DNA from 4 places in the Neorhizobium sp. T7_12 genome. Region 4 is predicted to be linked to each of the others. Evidence: predicted binding sites of a transcription regulator. Region 4 holds the regulator's gene; each other region holds the start of a gene.
What was found. Region 4 encodes PhoB, which activates phosphate uptake and scavenging genes when phosphate is short. Its sites were predicted from a motif close to TGTCATNNANCTGTCAT; they were not measured.
Positions count from the first base shown of each region.

Region 1 (4,956 bases), on a different contig from region 4:
ATTCGCCTCCTGGAGGATTGCGAACTCGTCATAGAACGACAACTGCTCGACAAGTGTCTCGCGCAGATCATCGTCGTCGTCCACCAGGAGTATCGTGCGCGCTGCCATGCGTTCTTGCCTTTCGTCTCGCCGTTGCGTCCAGACTGCTGTTGCAGCCAATCGAAGCGCATTTAGGGCTCCTCGACCTAAATCCCTACAGCATCGACCCAAAAATCGGAATCGATTTTCGGAAAGTACGATGTTTCGATTCAATATGCGCAGCGCTTTAGTGTGCTATGAATTCAAACGAAATCATATTCAAAGCAAAACCTTGTGAGAGAAATGCAGCGTTTTCGCGAGGGAAATCACAAAAAGACGGCTGTCGTCACCGTTCGCACCGCGCCGCGCGACCGGCGCCGTGCGATAGTCTCCTTCGGCGGCATCACCGTGCCGGCGGCACTCGGGCGGTCCGGCACCTCTCCCTTCAAGCGGGAAGGGGACGGTGCAACGCCGATCGCGCCGATGCGCCTCCTCAACGGCTATGTCCGTGGGGACCGCGTGACGCTGCCCCCGACGCCGCTTTCGATGACGCGCATCGGTAAAGACCTGCTGTGGTGCGACCAGCCGGAGCACCCGTCGTACAATCGCCCGGTAAAGGCACCGTTCCGGCCAAGTCATGAAGAGATGATGCGCGCCGACGGGCTCTACGACATCTGCCTCGTGCTCGACTGGAACGTCACCTCGCGAGCCCGCAACCGCGGCTCGGCGATCTTCTTCCACCTGATCAAGCCGGGCTACCAGCCGACCGCCGGCTGCATCGCCGTCAGTCTCCCCGACATGAAACGGCTGATCCGCTTCATGCGCAAGGGTACGGTGGTGAGGGTGCTGGGGTAGCGGCGTCGTCAAATCCCCTCACCAACAAAATCTAAGACTTAGCTGAAGCTAAGATCTTGATTTTGTAACCTCTCCCCTTGCGGGAGAGGAAGCGATTTCAACATCTTAAGCTTTGCTTAAGTGTTAGAAATCGCAGGTGAGGGGATCGCTTCCGGAAACGAAAATGCCCGGCGCGGAGGCCGGGCATCTCGAAGTCAAATTCTCAAAAAGCCTATTTCCACTCGCGGATGTCGACGAAGTGGCCCGCGACCGCGGCTGCGGCGGCCATGGCCGGCGAGACGAGATGGGTGCGGCCCTTGTAACCCTGGCGGCCCTCGAAATTGCGGTTCGAGGTGGAGGCGCAGCGCTCGCCCGGCTTCAGGCGATCGTCGTTCATCGCCAGGCACATTGAACAGCCCGGCTCGCGCCATTCGAAACCGGCATCCTTGAAGATCTTGTCGAGACCTTCGGCTTCGGCCTGTTCCTTGACGATGCCGGAGCCCGGGACGACCATGGCGGACACGGTCGAGGCGACCGTGCGGCCTTCGACAACCTTGGCTGCGGCGCGCAGGTCTTCGATGCGGCCGTTGGTGCAGGAGCCGATGAAGACACGGTCGATGGCGATATCGGTGATCTTGGTGCCCGGCTTCAGGCCCATGTAATCCAGCGCACGCCATTTCGAGGTGCGCTTGGTTTCGTCCGGGATATCGTCCGGGTTCGGAACGGAACCCTCGACCGAGATCACGTCTTCCGGCGAGGAGCCCCAGGAGACGATCGGCGGCAGGTTGGCGGCGTCGAGCACGACCACCTTGTCGAAATGCGCGCCTTCGTCCGTCTGCAGCGTCTTCCAGTAGTCGAGCGCCATGTCCCAGGCCTTGCCCTTCGGGGCGCGCGGCTTGTCCTTGATATACTCGAAGGTCTTTTCGTCCGGCGCGATCAGGCCGGCGCGGGCGCCACCTTCGATCGTCATGTTGCAGACCGTCATGCGGCCTTCCATGGAGAGCGCGCGGATCGCCTCACCGGCGAACTCGATGACGTGGCCGGTGCCGCCGGCGGTGCCGATCTCGCCGATGATGGCAAGGATGATGTCCTTGGCGGTGACGCCCGGCGGCAGCTGGCCGTCGACGCGCACCAGCATGTTCTTCGCCTTCTTCTGCACCAGCGTCTGGGTGGCGAGCACGTGCTCGACTTCAGACGTGCCGATGCCGTGCGCCAGCGCGCCGAAGGCGCCGTGGGTCGAGGTGTGGCTGTCGCCGCAGACGATGGTCATGCCCGGCAGGGTGAAACCCTGTTCAGGGCCGACGATGTGGACGATGCCCTGGCGGACGTCCTTTTCCGAATAATATTCGACGCCGAAATCACGGGCGTTCTGGGCAAGCGCTTCCACCTGGATGCGGCTTTCCTCGTTCTTGATGCCTTCGTGGCGGTCGGCCGTGGTCGGGACGTTATGGTCGACGACGGCGAGCGTCTTTTCCGGTGCACGGACCTTGCGGCCGGCAATGCGCAGGCCCTCGAAAGCCTGCGGCGACGTCACCTCGTGAACGAGGTGACGGTCGATGTAGAGAAGACAGGTGTGGTTCTCGTCCTCGGAAACGACGTGGTCGTCCCAGATCTTGTCGTAAAGGGTGCGGGGTGCGCTCATGGCTGCTGTCCGTAAAGCTGACTGAAACAGGAAATGGGTGTCCGGCAGCTTAGGGCTGCCGCAAGCTGAGACAATCAGCTAAGTCGGTCGCAAAGCGCCCCGGATACCCGCGCGAAAAACCGTGCCGGCAGACGTTTGTGGTCCTGCAGCACGACGATATGGTTCGCGAGGCATCCGAATTTCGATCCCATGGCCGCTGCAATAGCAGTTTCCGAAGAAATCGGCAATCGAATTGCTTCGCAGAAAATCTGTCGCATCTCTGTCATAAAGCTTTCGCGGAAACGTGGTTGATCTGAGTTTCCATAAAAGGAGGAATGCCCACCATGTCCGAACCCATGCAAGACCAGCTCAGCCGCATCAAGGAAGAGATCGCCGACAGCTTCGATGAAGAGCTGGAAATGCAGATGGAAGAGGACCGGCTCGACGAGCTGGTCGCCGAGGGCATGTCCGAGCCCGCCGAGGCGACGATCGACCGCCGGATCTATTTCCGCGAACTCTTCCGCCTCCAGCACGAGCTGGTCCGTCTGCAGGACTGGGTGCAGTACAAGAAGCTGAAGATGGTCGTGCTGTTCGAAGGCCGCGACTCGGCCGGCAAGGGCGGCGCCATCAAGCGCGTCACCCAGCGCCTCAACCCGCGTGTCGCCCGCGTCGTCGCACTGCCCGCGCCGACCGAGCGCGAACAGAACCAGTGGTATTTCCAGCGCTACGTCCCGCACCTGCCGACCGCCGGCGAAATGGTGATGTTCGACCGCTCCTGGTACAACCGCGCCGGCGTCGAGCGCGTCATGGGCTTCTGCACCAAGGACGAACTGGAAGAGTTTTTCCGCTCGGTGCCGGAATTCGAACGCATGCTGGTCCGCTCGGGCATCATCCTCGTCAAATACTGGTTCTCGATTACCGACGAGGAGCAGGAATTCCGCTTCAAGATGCGCATCCACGATCCGCTGAAGCAGTGGAAGCTGTCGCCGATGGACCTAGAAAGCCGCGTCCACTGGGAAGAATATACCAAGGCCAAGGAAGAGATGCTCCAGCGCACCCACATCCCGGAAGCGCCGTGGTGGGTGGTGCAGGCCGTCGACAAGAAGAAGGCGCGGCTCAACATGATCTCCCATCTTCTCGCCCAGGTGCCTTACGAGACCGTGCCGAAGGAGCAGATCGACCTGCCGGGCCGCGTCCGGAACGACGACTACATCCGCCACCCGGTGCCGGCGGACATGTACGTCCCGGAAGTGTACTGAATAAAACCGCGCCCTGCCGTCGTTGACGCTGCGGGGCGCTCGGCAGGGACTGAAACGGCGAGGCGGCCTTCGGGCCGCCTTTTGCGTTAGCGCTCCGTCCTCCTCCGCAAACGTCCTTCGATGCCGCGCAGGGCCAGCGACAGGCCGATCGTCAGCAGCAGGTAGATATAGGTGACGATCGAATAGGTCTCAAAGAAGCGGAAGGAGCCGGCTGCATAGACCTTGGCCATCTGGGTGATGTCGGCGACGCCGAGGACCGAGACGAGCGATGAATCCTTCACCATAGAGACGAAGTCGTTGGAAAGCGGCGGCAGGATCACCCGCATCGCCTGGGGGAAAACGATCAGCCGGAAACGCTGCCAGCGGGTCAAGCCCAGCGCCTTTGCCGCCTCGATCTGGCCGATGTCGACGGCCTGGAACCCGGCACGAAAGATTTCGGCAATGAAGGCGGCATAACCGATGGTCAGCGCGATGATCGCCCGCCACAGCAGCGAGACGTCGCGCACCAGAAGCGCTTGGCCCCAGCCGCCCTCGATCAGCGGCGCCAGCGCCCAATTGTAGAGCGTCACGAAGGCCGGCGCCCCGACGAAGGCGATGTAGAAGAGTAGCACGAGGATCGGGATGCCGCGGATGAGCTCGATATAGAAACGCGCCGCCTGCCTCAGCACGACATTGCCGGAAAGCCCCGCAAGCGCGATGCCGAGCCCGAGCAGTGTCGCCAGGACAAAGGCGGCGAGCGTCACGCCGGCCGTGATGCCGATGCCCTTGGCGACGACATTGAAGACCTGGGAATAAAGATCGTTGAGGGTGATGACCGCCGCCAGGCCGAGGCAAAGTATCGCGAAGGCGACCAGCCACCAGGGGAAATCCTGCGGCTGGGACGTTCTGCGACGCGAAGGCGCCATGCCTTTACTGGCCCATCTTGTAGTCGAGGAACCACTTCTTGTTCAGCGCAGCGAGCGTGCCGTCGGCTTTCAGGGCGGCGATCGCGGCATTGACCGGCGCAACGAGATTTGAGCCCTTCTTGAAGATGAAGCCGAAATCCTCGGTGCCGAGCGGCTGGCCGATCAGCTTCAAGGAGCCGCCGGAAGCCTTGACGTACCCGTCGCCGGCAGTGCTGTCCGTCAGCACCAGGTCGACGTCTCCCGCCTTCAACGCCTGCACCGTCGCACCGAAGGTCTCGAACAGCTTGATCCGCGGGTTCTGCTCGTTGCCGTCAAGGAT
Region 1 covers NZ_PVBK01000012.1:147,514-152,469, forward strand. The annotation lists gene C5J26_RS22785 (response regulator transcription factor) at 1-108, opposite strand, end outside; gene C5J26_RS22790 (L,D-transpeptidase) at 322-873, shown strand; gene leuC (3-isopropylmalate dehydratase large subunit) at 1,085-2,494, opposite strand; gene ppk2 (polyphosphate kinase 2) at 2,818-3,732, shown strand; gene C5J26_RS22810 (amino acid ABC transporter permease) at 3,819-4,637, opposite strand; gene C5J26_RS22815 (transporter substrate-binding domain-containing protein) at 4,642-4,956, opposite strand, start outside.
Region 1: ppk2 (polyphosphate kinase 2) is a predicted target of PhoB. The motif match lies at 2,755-2,771, and genes of this name have one in related genera.

Region 2 (4,956 bases), on a different contig from region 4:
TCAGCGGGCGGGCGGTGAGATTGTAGTACCAGTCGATCCGGCCGGGCCAGGGATGGGTGGCTGGCGCCAAAAACAGCAGGCCGGCGGTCTTTTCCGGATGATAGAGGCCGAAGCTCGCGGCAATCGCGCCGCCGAAGGAATGGCCTGATATGATCGCCTTGTCGATGCCGCGCTTTTCCATCAGCCTTGCGATCGCCGCTGCCTGGCCATCCGGGAAACCGTTTTCGGGCCCGCCGCGCTCGGAATAACCGTGACCCGGCCGGTCGACGAAGAGCATTTCGGCGCGGCCTTCGAGCGCCTTACGGAAGGCTGCTTCCTGGTCGCGGAAATTGCCGCTGGCGCCATGGATGAAGACGATCGCCGGCAGATCTGCGCCGGCCGGCTTCGGCACATGCAGCGAATTCACGGAAAAGCCGCCGACATCGACCAGTTCACCGGTATTCGGGAACTCTGCCTCGATCGCCTTCGTCTTCCAGGCGGTGAAGCAAAAAGCGGTGGCAACAATGATGATGGCAAGGGGCAAGATCATCATCGACGTGCCGCCCGAAGGCTCAGGTCCGGTTGCCGGCGAGCTTTTCGGAAAGCTTGGTGACGGCTTCCTGGGCGTCGCGGTCGGCAGGGTAGACGGCGAGATAGTCCTGCCATGCCTTCAGCGCCAGCTCGTCCTTGCCCGCCTCCGTCAGGATGCCTGCCATGCCGGCCAGCGCTCCGAAATGGCGCGGCTCGCGTTTCAGCACTTCGGCAATGTCGGCCATGGATTTGCGCGGGTCACCCATCGTGTAGTGCAGCGTCGCACGACGGTTCCAGCCTTCGGCAAAGGCGGGATCGAGCACGGTCACCTGATCCAGGAAATCGAGTGCCGCGGCGTTGCGCTTTTCCTTGATGGCGGTCGCAGACCACTGCATCAGCAGGTTGACGGTGGCGCTGCCCGAATCGTTGAGGTCGGCGATGATCTGGCTGGCGATGCCGCGTGCCTTTTCCGGATTGCGTTCGCGCTTCAAGGCACCGAACAACGCATCCACGGGCTTGCCGGGTTTCTGGGCTGCGGCGGGAATGATCGGGGCGGCCGCAGGCGGCTTGGGTGTCGCGGTCTGGGCAAGAGCGGACGAAGCGGCGAGGCTCGCGGCGAGAATCAGGGTACTGAAACGAAAATAGCGCATGCGGATAAGGTAATCCGCCTGCGCCGAAGGTCAAACCCGATTTGTCGTGTTATCGACAATTTGATCGGCTGCGGCCGAGACCGAAGCCGATTGCCTGTATCAGCCCTGACGAGCCTTGAAGCGCGGGTTCTGCTTGTTGATGATGTAAACGCGGCCCTTGCGGCGAACCAGACGGTTATCGCGGTGACGAGCCTTCAGCGCCTTAAGCGAGTTCTTGATCTTCATTTTCCTGGTCCAGCAGTCTGTGGGCGCGAGGCCGCATGTCTATCAATCAAAAGCGCGCCGCCAAGATTCTTCGAGGGGCGCGCTCTCAGTTGGGCGTGCAGATAACCCGAGCCAATCTGCATGTCAACCTTGTGACGACGTTTTCAGGCCCTTCAATTCGGTCACATGGCCCATTTTCCGGCCCGGTCTGGATTCCGCCTTGCCATAGAGATGGACCAGAACATCGTCGCGGGAAAGCCAGGCGGGCACGTCCAGAATGTCGTCGCCGATGAGGTTGGTCATTACGCAGTCGGAATGGCGGGCGGGGTTGCCGAGCGGCAGGCCTGCGACAGCGCGGATATGCTGCTCGAACTGCGATACGACACAGGCAGCCTCCGTCCAGTGGCCGGAATTGTGGACGCGTGGGGCGATCTCGTTGGCGATCAGCGTTCCATCCGCCATCACGAAGAACTCCATGCCGATGACGCCGATATAATCCAGCGCGGCGAGCAGCTTCTCGGCCGATTCGCGCGCCGTTTTCGCCGTCGAGTCGGAAATCCTGGCGGGCAGGGTGGAGGTGTGGAGAATGCCGTTGCGGTGGACGTTTTCGGCCGGATCGTAGCAAGCGACCGTGCCGTCTATGGCTCGGGCGGCGATGATCGACACTTCGCGCTCGAAGGGCACGAAGCTTTCCAGAATCAGCGGAACGCCTCCGAGCGCATCATAGGCCCCGGCCGGCTTGTCGTCGACGGAACGGAAGACGCGCTGACCCTTGCCGTCATAACCCATGCGGCGGGTCTTCAGGACGCCCTGGCCGCCGAAATCGGCGAGCGCCTTTTCAAGGTCGGACTGGCCGTCAACGGCATGGAATCGGGCGGTCTCGATGCCGCAGGAATTCAGGAAGCGCTTTTCGGTCAGCCGGTCCTGCGACATATCGAGCGCCTTGGCCGGCGGATAAACCGGAACCGAGCGCTGCAGCGCCTCGGCGGCGGTGACCGGCACGTTCTCGAATTCGTAGGTGACGACGTCGCAGCGGCTGGCGAGTTCGGCGAGCGCTGCCGGATCGTCATAGGCGGCAGTGATCTGGGCGTTGGCGACCTGGGCTGCCGGGCAGTCGGCCTGCGGTTCGAGCACGATCGTGCGGAAGTTCAGCCGGGCTGCGGCCATGGCCAGCATGCGGCCGAGCTGGCCGCCGCCGATGATGCCGATCGTGTGGACAGTCATGGAGCCTCGTCGATTGGGTAGTCTGCAACGGCCGCACTCTGGCGGGCGCGCCATTCGTCGAGCCGATCGGCGATCTCGTCGTCGTTGAGGGCGAGAACCGCGGCGGCCAGCAGGGCGGCGTTGATGGCGCCGGCCCGGCCGATGGCAAGAGTGCCGACCGGAATGCCGGCCGGCATCTGGACGATCGACAGCAGGCTGTCCTGGCCGGACAGCGCCTTCGACTGAACCGGCACGCCGAAAACCGGAAGCGGGGTCATGGCGGCGGTCATGCCGGGCAGGTGGGCCGCACCGCCGGCACCGGCGATGATGACCTGGAAACCTTCCGCACGGGCGCCCTTGGCAAATTGCATCATCCGCTCCGGCGTGCGATGCGCCGATATGATACGGGCCTCGTAACCGATATCGAGCGCCTCCAGCGTGTCGGCGGCGTTCTTCATGGTCTCCCAGTCGGACTGGCTGCCCATGATGATGGCGACGGCAGGTCTTTCAGACATGGCGGGACCCTTAAGCGATGATGTCCGGAACAATCTGGTCTTCGAGCTGAGTCATCTTGTCTTTCAGGGACAGTTTCTTCTTCTTCATGCGCTGCACGCGAAGAGCGTCGCAGCCGACCTGGATCATGGCATTGATGGCGGCGTCGTAATCCTCGTGTTCCTGTCGAAGTTTCGCGAGCACCAGCCGGACATCCGCCTGTTCCTGATCTGCCATATTCCAGTCCCCATTCTCACGCCCGGCATTTCAGCGGTCGCCGGCATTCTCCGCAAGCCTCTACCACCAAACCGCGTTAACGGGAAGTTAGACAAGGTCACGAATTTGCCCACTTCAAACCATGATTTCACCTTCGACAAAGCCGGCCGATCGTGTCACACTTCCTTCGTAAACCTGAAGCCTCGGCATTAGGGAATGCCGTGGTAGGTGACTAAGGAAGGAACATGCCACATGACCGTCCAGGCTCATATCGCATCGCTTGAAAAGAAGCACGGTGCATTGGAGGAGGAGCTCCAGACCGTTCTCGCGTCCCCCTCCGCCGACGACCGTGAAATAGCCGACCTCAAGCGGCGCAAGCTGCGCATCAAGGACCAAATGCAGCGCCTTAAGGCAACCACGCGTCATTAGTTCCTCAGTAGGAGAAGCGCCGCTCGCCCATTGTTTCATCAGTCAGAGGCGAATAATAAAAGCGGCAAACCAATAATCCAGAAATAACCCAGAAATAACAATGACAAGGTTCTGGTCGTGGAAGGGAGCCACAATTCCCACGGTTTAAAAGCCGGTCGTCACGACCAGAACTGATCCAGCCACAGGTTCAGCCTGTCAAAGCCCTTGCTGTTGACGGAATAGATGCGCCGCGTGCCTTCCGCCGTCACATTCACCAGATTGCTATCCAGAAGAGCCTTCAAATGCTGCGACACCGCGGGCCGGCTGATCGGCAGGCCTTGCGCAAGTTCGTTTACGGTTCTCGGCGCGCGCCGCAATTCCTCCAGCAGATACCGCCGGTTAGGATCAGCTATGGCTGCAAAGGGGTCAACGGTTGTCATGCGTTGAACTTACGGTAAACGCTCGATAACGGCAAGATTTATTGTGCATCGCAACAATGTTGCTCGCCTTATTTTGCGTTGCTTTTTTAGCTGCATCGCGCTCGCTTTGCCGGGTCAGAACGGCAGGCCGTCCCACAGCAGTTTCAATCCCGCACAGAATGCCAGACCGTAAGTCATCGGATAGAAGGTTTCCGCCTTCAGATGCTTGACGATGGCCGCGCCGATCATGGTCGCGATCAGGGCGACCGGTAGAAGGGTTGCGGAGATGGTGAGGTTTTCGGAGTCGAGTGCGCCGAGGAAGAAGTAAGGGATGACCTTGACCGCATTGACGATCGCGAAGAAGCGGATGCTGGCGCCGGTATAGGCTTTCGGATCGAGCCGCATCGGCAGGACGTAGATCTGGAACGGCGGCCCGCCGGCATGGGCGACGAAGCTCGCGTAACCGGACAAGGCGCCCCAGAAGGTGGCGGCGCCCGGCCGGTGCGGCAAGGGAGCCCTCGGCTGGTTGGATCGGGGGCCGTAGACCTGCCAGAAGTAGCGCACGGTAAACAGGATCGTCGCAACCGCGATGACGAGGCGCAGGGCATCGTCCGAGACATAGGCCGACGTTGCCCACCCGAGCGCGATGCCGATGATGCCGCCGGGCAGGATCACCAGCAGCGTCCTGGGATCGTTGAAGTTCCGCCACGACCATAATGCGACGATGTCCATGACGATCAGGATCGGCAGGAAGATCGCCGCCGCCTTGACCGGATCGACGGCGAGCGACATCAGCGGCACGCCGAGCAGACCGATAGCGCCGCCGATCCCCCCTTTCGAGAGGCCGACAAGCA
Region 2 covers NZ_PVBK01000001.1:285,568-290,523, forward strand. The annotation lists gene C5J26_RS01345 (alpha/beta fold hydrolase) at 1-532, opposite strand, end outside; gene C5J26_RS01350 (hypothetical protein) at 552-1,160, opposite strand; gene ykgO (type B 50S ribosomal protein L36) at 1,260-1,385, opposite strand; gene C5J26_RS01360 (5-(carboxyamino)imidazole ribonucleotide synthase) at 1,509-2,588, opposite strand; gene purE (5-(carboxyamino)imidazole ribonucleotide mutase) at 2,585-3,082, opposite strand; gene C5J26_RS01370 (YdcH family protein) at 3,093-3,296, opposite strand; gene C5J26_RS01375 (YdcH family protein) at 3,528-3,704, shown strand; gene C5J26_RS01380 (helix-turn-helix transcriptional regulator) at 3,863-4,123, opposite strand; gene C5J26_RS01385 (sulfite exporter TauE/SafE family protein) at 4,238-4,956, opposite strand, start outside.
Region 2: C5J26_RS01375 (YdcH family protein) is a predicted target of PhoB. The motif match lies at 3,450-3,466, and genes of this name have one in related genera.

Region 3 (4,956 bases), on a different contig from region 4:
TGCCGGTCTGGCGCAGATAACGGGAATATGCGCGCAGCACCGTGACTTCGCGGGCGGACAGGCCGGCCAGCAGAACCAGCCGGTTGAAGGTGTCATTGTCGATCAGGCCTTCGAAGGCGGAGAGGAAGGCCTCTTCCAGAGCCAGGCCTTCGCGGGACAGGTCGACCTCGCGCCCGTCGCCGAGCTGCAGTTCCATGTCGTGGAGGACGATCAGCTTGCGGTCGTTTTCCGGACCGACCTCGATCTCGAACGTCTGCTCGCTGACGGCGTGGAAGCCAAGGTTTTCGAGAAGCGGCACGCGGCGGGAGAGCGACAGGTGCCGGTCCTTGTGGAAGATCTTCAGCGACACGGTGTTGGCGGCGTCGCCGGGGCGGCGATAGAAGGCGATGCGGATCGTTTCGCCGGCTGCACAGGCGGCGATGTCCGGCAGGTCGGCGAAGGTTTCCTCGGGCGAAAAGGCTTCCTGGAAGGCCTGGGTGACGGTGAGCCGCGGTCCCTCCTCCGCAAGCGCTGCGAAGCGGTCCTCCCAGGGGGTGGCGATGAGCCGGATCGCTTCCTCGAGCTTGCCCTGCGCGATCCTCGGCGTCTTGCCGCCGCGCCGGCCGATAATCATGTGGACGCGGGCGACGCCGCCTTCCGGGAAAGCCGGGTAATAGGCGGAGACGTGGCCGTCATAGACCTTGGTCAGGTAGTCGCCGACCTTCTCGCGAACCAGCGAATTGTAGTCCTCGCGAGGCACATAGACGATCACCGAGACGAAACGGTCAAAATGGTCGATGCGCGGCAGGACCCGGACGCGCGGACGCTCGCTCAGTTCCATGATCTGCTCGCAGAAGCGGGCCAGCAGATCGACATCGATCTGGAAGAGGTCGTCACGCGGATAGGATTCGAGCGTGTTTTCCAGCATGCGGCCGGAATGGCTGTCAGGATCGAAGCCGAACTGCTCCTCCACCCGGCCGGTCTTGGCGCGCAGGAGAGGGATGTCGCGCACGGAGTGGGTATAGGCGGTTGCCGTGAAAAGGCCGACGACGCGCAGTTCGCCGACCACTTCGCCCTTTTCGTCAAAACGCTTGACGCCGACATAATCCATATAGGCGCGGCGGTGCACCACCGATTTCACATTGGCCTTGGTGACGATCAGGAAATCGGGCCCGTCAAGGAACTCAAGGATTTCCGGCGTGGTCGTCACCGCGTCCTTGCCCTGGCGCAGCACCAGCACATCCGGATCGGAGAGGATGCCGAGACCGCGGCCCTTGCCGCGTTCAACCTTGGCCTCAGTGCCCTTGCCGGAATAGACGTATTCGCGCATGCCGAGGAAGGTGAAGTTGTCGTCGCGCAGCCAGTCCAGGAAGGCCAGCGCCTCGTCGCGATCGGCCTTGCGGCGGCTTGTCGAATTGTTGAGTTGCTTGGCGGCGCCGTCGAGGACTTCCAGCATGGAGCCCCAGTCGGTGATCGACAGATGAACCTGGTCGAGGATGTAGCGGATGCGCTCGGTGAGCGAAGCCGCCTGTTCCTCGTTGAGCGGCGAAAGATGGATCTGGATGAGGCTCACATGATGAGCCGGGTTGCTGGGCTGCTCATTGGAGCGGAGCGCCGGTTCCTTGCCCGGCTCAACGACCAGGATCGGATGAACCGCCATGGTGAGGTCGCGGTGGGTGGCGGTCACCTCGCCCATGACCGAGTCGAACAGGAAGGGCATGTTGCGGTCGACGACGGTCAGCACCGAGACCGGAATACCGTCCGGCTCGACACCGGCGATCGGTTCGACCGTGATGTCGGCCCGGATCCGCGTCCAGGCCATCAGCCGCTCGGCTGCATGATTGGCGGAAAGCGCCAGCATTTCCGGCGTATAGCTTTCGATGTCGTCAGTGCTGGCCCGGGCGAACAGGATAAGCGGGTCGAGATGCGGCCCCTTGCTCGCAGCGACGATCTTGCGCGCGCTTTCGATCTGTTTTTCCCGTTTCGGATTCTGCCTGACGGCCATGTCCCTCTCCCCTTTTTCCGTCCCCGGACGGAATAAATTAGATGTGTGTCATCGTGCAGCAACGTGGCTGATCCATGTCCGTCGGCACTACACGTTTCATTGTTCCGTGAAGGCTTGTTGACATGCGGCGACGAAGAAACGATCAACAGGGCCATCGTAGCCGGAAAGCAATCTCATGCAGGATACCAGCAGTGCCGTCCTCGTCATCTCCAGTCATGTCGTGCGCGGCTCGGTCGGCAATCGCGCCGCCGTCTTCGCGCTCGAGACGCTGGGATTTCCCGTCTGGGCAATGCCGACCGTCGTCCTCCCCTGGCATCCCGGTCATGGGCCTTCTACACGGCTGACCTTTCCCGAATCAGATTTCGACAAGGCTATAGACGATCTTATTCGCGCGCCATGGCTCGGAGAAGTGAAGGCGGTGCTGACCGGCTATTTCGGCAATGCCGCCCAGCCGCGTTCGGTGGCGCGGCTGATAAGGGCGCTGAAGGAGAAAAACCCGGGCCTTCTCTATGTCTGCGATCCTGTCATGGGCGATCTCGGCGGGCTCTACATTCCGCAGCCGACGGCGGAAGCGATCCGTGACGAACTCATTCCGCTGGCGACGATCGCCACCCCGAACCGCTACGAACTCGCCTGGCTTTCCGGCGCACCGCTCGAAACCAACAACGATATCATGGATGCCGCAATCGCGCTCGGGCCGCCGCGCATCCTGGTGACCTCGGCCGTGCCGATGATGGCGGGTGGTACAGGCAATCTCTACCTGACGGGCAAACATGCGCTGCTTGCCGAACACCGGCTGATCGACAATCCCCCGAACGGGCTCGGCGACCTCCTGGGAGCGCTCTTCCTCGGGCGCATCCTGGCCGGCATGGAGGAGGAAAAGGCGCTGCAGCTGGCAACGGCGAGCGTTTTCGAAGTCCTTGCGCGCACCGCCAAGCGCGGCGGCGACGAACTGACGCTGGAGACGGACGCGTCGAGCCTTTCCACTCCCATGGCGATGGTTCAGATGCGCCGGCTCGTGCATCCCTTGCAGCGGATCAAGCGGTAATCGGCATCGGAAGTTCGCAGATGCACAATGGCCGTTGATCTTCGCTCGACGGCGCTATAATCGTTGCTCCATGACGGATTTTCCTGACAGACTTCTGGCGGGCTACCGCAATTTCATGAGCGGTCGCTATAGTGACGAACGCGAGCGTTACCGGGTGCTGGCGGATAGCGGGCAGAAGCCCCACACGCTGCTGATTGCCTGTTGTGACTCCCGTTCTGCGCCGGAGACCATTTTCGATTGCGGGCCGGGCGAACTTTTTGTCGTGCGCAACGTTGCCAACATGGTGCCGCCCTACGAGCCCGACAGCCAGTTTCACGCCACCTCGGCAGCGCTCGAATATGCCGTTCAGGTGCTGGAGATCGACAATATCGTGGTGATGGGCCATGGCCGTTGCGGCGGCATCCGGGCAGCTCTCGATCCTGCCATGGAGCCGTTGTCGCCGGGCGACTTCATCGGCAAGTGGATGGGGCTGGTGAAGCCCGCCGCCGAGCAGATCCAGAACAACGAGTTCATGACGCAGGCCGAACGCCAGACGGCGCTGGAGCGGGTCTCGATCCGCAATTCGATCGCCAATCTGCAGACGTTTCCCTTTGTTCGCAAACTCGGCGAAGAGGGGAAACTCGGCATTCACGGCGCCTGGTTCGACATTTCGACCGGCGAGCTCTGGATCATGGACGCCAAGGGCGATTTTGTTCGCCCGGACCTCACCGAACCGCCGGAGCAGGCCGAACAGGCGTCGGCCTGAGTTTTTCAGGTGAAGCGAAGCTTGATAGCCGGCAGGTTTATTGGCCGTCGATCTGCGCGCCCATATAGGCGATCGCCTTCTGGTAGACGCTCGCGGCGTTCCAGCCCTGGATAGCGCCGAAGTTCGGCTCGCCCGGCTGATAACCGGCACCTGGCCTCCAGCCGTGGCCCTTCAGGAAGTTGGCGGTCGAGGCGAGCGCGTCGGCACGCGAGCGGACCATGTCGATATGGCCATCGCCGTCGCCGTCGGCGCCATAGCGGACGACGTTCAGCGGCAGGAACTGGGTCTGGCCGATCTCGCCATGAGCAGCACCGCGGGCGGTGATGCTCAGATCGCCACGGCCGACGAGCTGAAGGGCCGCATAAAGCTGCTCGGTGAAATAGGCGGAGCGGCGGCAATCGTAAGCGAGCGTCGCAACGGCGGAAAGCGTGTGCTGATCACCCATGAAGCTGCCGAAACCGGTTTCCATGCCCCAGATGGCGATGATCGGGCCAGCCGGCACGCCGTAGCGGCGTTCGATCTGCGCAAACAGCGAAGCGTTGCCGGATTTCATGCCCTTGCCGCGGGAGATGATGGCGGCCCCGCCGCGTTTCTTCATGAAGTCTTCGAAGGAGAGCTTGAAGCTTTTCTGGCCGCGATCGGCGCTGATGGTCGGACGGTTGTAGGAGACGTTCGAGAAGGCCTTCTCGACGACGGAGGGGTTGATGCCGCTCGAAGGGGCAACCCGCTTGAACTCTTCGACCCAGCGGGCGAAGCCGGATGAATCGTTGCCGCATTGGAGTGCGGCAAGCGCCGGACTAGCGGTCATGAAACCGGTTGCGATCAATCCTGCCAGCAAAATCTTCTTCATGCGGTCAAACCCGTCCCCAGGAGCCGGATCGCCTAAGTCGGAAGCGTCCGGATAATGTGCATTGTTTCGGCCTTATGGCGGCGGTTGCAAACAATCGCAACTCACCCGTTCATGAATAGTTCGTGATATGGGTGATTCGAAAGAAAAACCCCGCCATTTCTGCCGGGGTTTCTATCGGAACATGCTTAATAAATTTATTATTTATCAGGCAGCAGCCTTGCGCGGCTTGATCAGGCCGCGATTGACCAGCAATTCGGCGATCTGGATGGCGTTGAGCGCGGCACCCTTGCGCAGGTTGTCGGAAACGACCCAGATATTGAGGCCGTTTT
Region 3 covers NZ_PVBK01000017.1:97,356-102,311, reverse strand. The annotation lists gene C5J26_RS26170 (NAD-glutamate dehydrogenase) at 1-1,984, opposite strand, end outside; gene pdxY (pyridoxal kinase PdxY) at 2,160-3,032, shown strand; gene C5J26_RS26160 (carbonic anhydrase) at 3,103-3,777, shown strand; gene C5J26_RS26155 (lytic transglycosylase domain-containing protein) at 3,815-4,627, opposite strand; gene C5J26_RS26150 (aspartate-semialdehyde dehydrogenase) at 4,832-4,956, opposite strand, start outside.
Region 3: C5J26_RS26170 (NAD-glutamate dehydrogenase) is a predicted target of PhoB. The motif match lies at 2,091-2,107, and genes of this name have one in related genera.

Region 4 (4,956 bases):
GGCATCATGCTGATCCCCTACGTCTCCTCGCTGTCGGACGATATCATCACGGCAGTGCCGCGGGCCCTGCGTGACGGTTCGCTCGGTCTCGGCGCCACCCGTTCGGAAACCATCAAGAAGGTCGTCCTGCCGGCCGCTCTGCCGGGCATCGTCGGCGCGCTCCTGATGACCGCATCGCGCGCCGTCGGCGAAACCATGATCGTCGTGCTTGCGGCCGGTGTCGCCGCCCGCCTGCAGATCAATCCGTTCGAGCCGATGACGACCGTGACCGTGAAGATCGTCAACCAGCTGACGGGTGACCTTGAGTTCACCTCGCCGCAGACCCTGGTTGCCTTCGCGCTGGGCATCACGCTGTTCGCCATCACGCTTTGCCTCAACATCTACGCGCTCTATATCGTGCGCAAATACCGGGAGCAGTACGAATGACCGATGTGGTTTCTCCCGTCGCCGGCATCCCCAAGGCCAAGTCCGTCCGTCGCGATATCGGCATCAAGCGCCGTTACGCTGCCGAGCGTCGCTTCCGTGCCTATGGCATCGCCGCGCTTTCCTTCGGCATCATCTTCCTGATGCTTCTCCTGTGGTCGGTGGTTTCCAAGGGATACACCGCCTTCCAGCAGACCATGATCACCATGCCGGTCGAGTTTTCGCAGCAGATCATCGACCCGCAGAACGAACGTGCCACCAACCCGCAGAAGCTGATGACGGCGAACTATCCGGTCGTCGCCCGCAACGCGCTCGCCAAGCTGCTCAACGTCAGCGTCGACGACCGCGTCGCAGCCCGCGCAGTCAGCCAGATGCTGTCGGATGGCGTCCGCGTTCAGCTGCGTGACCTGGTGGTCGCCAATCCGGCGATCATCGGAACGACGCAGACGGTAAGACTGCTCGCTTCCGGCGATATCGACTCGGCCTACAAGGGCCAGATCGACCTCAACGTCGGCCAGGAGAACCGCAAGATCAACGACCAGCAGCTCGGCTGGATGACGCAGCTCTCCGACAGCGGAGCGCTTGCCAAGCATTTCAACAGCGGCATTTTCGTCAACGGCGCATCGAGCCGTCCGGAAGCGGCCGGCGTCGGCGTCGCGCTCATCGGCTCGTTCTACATGATGCTGATCGTGCTTGTCCTGGCGCTGCCGATCGGCGTCGCCGCCTCGATCTATCTCGAGGAGTTCGCCCCAAAGAACAAGTTCACCGACCTGATCGAGGTGAATATCAACAATCTCGCGGCCGTTCCCTCGATCGTCTACGGTCTTCTCGGTCTGGCGGTCTTCGTTAACTTCATGGGCCTGCCGCGTTCCGCCTCCTTCGTCGGCGGTCTGGTGCTCACCCTCATGACGCTGCCGACGATCATCATCGCGACCCGCGCGGCACTGAAGGCCGTGCCGCCATCGATCCGGGCGGCCGCCCTCGGGCTCGGCGCATCGAAGATGCAGACGATCTTCCACCATGTCCTGCCGCTTGCCATGCCGGGCATCCTGACGGGCACCATCATCGGCCTGGCCCACGCACTTGGCGAAACCGCGCCGCTGCTGCTGATCGGCATGGTGGCCTTCGTCGCCAACTATCCGACCACGCCGCTCGACCCGTCGACGGCGCTGCCGGTCCAGATCTACATGTGGGCGAACGAAGCGGAGCGCGCGTTCGTCGAGCGTACCTCGGGAGCAATCATCATCCTGCTCCTGTTCCTCATCCTAATGAATGTTGGCGCAATTCTCTTGCGGCGTCGCTTCGAGCGGCGCTGGTAGAAGGAGTATGACAATGAATATGATGTCAGAATCGGCAGTAGAAAAGGCGCTGGACCAAAAGATGAGCGATGCTTCCCACAAGATGATCGGCAAGGACGTTTCGGTTTACTACGGCGAAAAGCGTGCGCTTTTCGACGTGAACCTCAACGTTCGCGAAAACACTGTGACGGCTCTCATCGGTCCTTCCGGCTGCGGCAAGTCCACCTTCCTGCGCTGCCTCAACCGCATGAACGACACGATCGAGAATTGCCGCGTCACCGGCAAGATCACCCTCGACACGGACGATATCTACGACAATAACATCGACGTCGTGGAACTTCGCGCCCGCGTCGGCATGGTGTTCCAGAAGCCGAACCCGTTCCCGAAGACCATCTACGAGAACATTTCCTACGGTCCGCGCATCCACGGCCTTTCCAAGAACAAGGCCGACATGGACCAGATCGTCGAGGCGAGCCTGCAGCGCGCCGGCCTCTGGGGCGAAGTCAAGGATCGCCTGCACGAATCCGGCACGGGCCTCTCCGGCGGCCAGCAGCAGCGTCTGTGCATCGCCCGTGCGATCGCCGTGTCGCCGGAAGTCATCCTCATGGACGAACCCTGTTCGGCTCTCGACCCGATCGCGACCGCCAAGGTCGAAGAACTCATCCATGAACTGCGTGCCAACTACACGATCGTGATCGTGACGCACTCGATGCAGCAGGCTGCCCGCGTGTCGCAGCGTACCGCCATGTTCCATCTCGGCCAGCTCGTCGAGGAGAACGACACCGACAAGATGTTCACCAATCCCGACGATCAGCGCACCCAGGATTACATCATGGGCCGCTTCGGCTGATCCAGCCGATTGTGCCGCCTGAAAATCAATTTTGAGGACTAGAAGATGGCATCGACCCATATCCTGTCGGCTTATGACGACGAACTGAAATACCTGAGCCGCCGCATTTCCGAAATGGGCGGCCTCGCCGAGCAGATGTGCTCGGACGCCGTGCGGGCGCTGGTCAATTCCGACGCCGCACTCGCGCAGAAGGTCATCTCCGACGACGTGATCCTCGATCACGCCGAGCGCGAGATCGGCGACAAGGCGATCATCACGATCGCCCGCCGCCAGCCGGTTGCAGCCGACCTTCGCGAGATCGTCGGTTCGCTGCGCATCGCCTCCGATCTCGAGCGCGTCGGCGACCTTGGCAAGAACACCGCCAAGCGCGTCATCGCGGTTCAGGGCACCGGCGTTCCGCGCAAGCTCGCCCGCGGCCTCGAACATCTCTCCGATCTCGCCCTCGTGCAGCTCAAGGACGTCCTCGACGTCTACGCGACGCGTTCGGCGGAAAAGGCCGAGGCGATCCGCAGCCGCGACGAGGAAATCGACGCGATGTACACCTCGCTGTTCCGCGAACTCCTCACCTACATGATGGAGGATCCGCGCAACATCACCACCTGCACGCATCTTCTGTTCTGCGCCAAGAACATCGAGCGTATCGGCGACCACGCCACCAATATCGCCGAGACCATCTACTACATGACGACGGGCGCCCAGCCGGAAGGCGATCGTCCGAAGGACGACTCGTCGAACACGCTCGGCGCGATCACTGAATAGAACTGACGGAGCAGGCCAAGAATGCTGCCGAAAATCGCTGTCGTAGAAGACGAAGAAGCGCTGAGCGTGCTTCTTCGTTACAATCTGGAAGCCGAGGGTTATGAGGTCGATACCGTTTTGCGGGGCGACGAAGCCGAAATTCGGCTTCAGGAGCGGGTACCCGACCTTCTGATCCTGGACTGGATGCTGCCAGGCGTTTCCGGCATCGAACTCTGCCGCCGGCTGCGCATGCGCCCGGAAACCGAGCGCCTGCCGATCATCATGCTGACGGCCCGCGGCGAGGAGAGCGAACGTGTTCGCGGCCTCGCCACCGGCGCCGACGACTATGTGGTAAAACCCTTCTCGACGCCGGAACTGATGGCCCGCGTCAAGGCCATGCTGCGCCGGGCCCGGCCCGAGGTGCTCTCCAGCGTTCTCCGCTGCGGCGATATCGAACTCGATCGGGAAACCCATCGCGTTCACCGCAAGAGCCGCGAAGTGCGCCTTGGCCCGACCGAATTCCGCCTGCTCGAATTCCTGATGGCAGCGCCAGGGCGGGTCTTCTCCCGCTCGCAGCTTCTGGACGGCGTCTGGGGCCACGACATCTATGTCGACGAGCGTACGGTCGACGTCCATGTGGGAAGACTTCGCAAGGCACTCAACTTCTCCAACATGCAGGATGTCATCCGCACCGTCCGCGGTGCCGGATACTCCATGGAAACATAGTTGGTGGCCACGAGATGAGCGCGCGGGTCCTGTTGGTCGACGACGACGAGTCGTTCCGTCTGATATTGCAGAAAGCCCTCGTGGCCGACAGCTTCGTCGTATCGATGCTGGCAAGTGGAGCCGAGATCTCAGATCGCCTGAAAGCCGTTCCGCCGGATATCCTGGTCATGAGTTCGGATCTTCCGGGCGTGCGAGGTCTCGAGGTCTGCCGCGAGGTGCGTCTCGACCCTGTGTTATCGCGCCTTCCGATCATCCTCCTCGTGCCGTCGGGTGGCGAGGGCCTTCACCTCATCGCCCTTGCGGCGGGTGCCGACGATTGCCTCATGAAGCCATTTTCCCCGGTCGAGCTCGTCGTCCGTGTGAAAAACCTGCTGAGGCGCGTCAATCCCGCCCTCTTGGACCACATGCTCAAGGTCGGCGATCTCACGCTCGACCGGGAGGCCCATCGGGTTCACCGGCAGAAACGTGAGGTCAAGCTCGGGCCGAAGGAGTTCAAGCTTCTTGAATTCCTGATGCGCACCCCAGGCAAGGTCTATTCCCGCTCGGAGCTCAAGGCATCCCTGTGGGGCGACGACACGACCGTCGATGAGCGCGCGATCGACGTCCATATAGGCCGGCTTCGCAAAGTCATCAGCCTTGGCAAGTCCGACAACGTGATCCGGACCGTGCGCGGCGCCGGATACGCATTGGGCGATTTCTGACGCCCCCATTGGCCTCGAGGCTCACCTTTACCCTGACCGTCTCATGCCGCCGACGGATCATAGCCATGGAAGCTGGCGGGTTTGCTGTTGGCACCGGCGTTGGATCCCCTCTCTTGGAATTTCTAACACTTAGCTGAAGCTAAGATGTTGAAATTCCATTCTCCCCCGCCAGGGGGGAGATAGGGCGCCTGCCGCGCTCTTGCCGTACCCTTCGTCTCCG
Region 4 covers NZ_PVBK01000002.1:187,611-192,566, forward strand. The annotation lists gene pstC (phosphate ABC transporter permease subunit PstC) at 1-426, shown strand, start outside; gene pstA (phosphate ABC transporter permease PstA) at 423-1,742, shown strand; gene pstB (phosphate ABC transporter ATP-binding protein PstB) at 1,756-2,571, shown strand; gene phoU (phosphate signaling complex protein PhoU) at 2,617-3,330, shown strand; gene phoB (phosphate regulon transcriptional regulator PhoB) at 3,352-4,035, shown strand; gene C5J26_RS06885 (winged helix-turn-helix domain-containing protein) at 4,050-4,736, shown strand.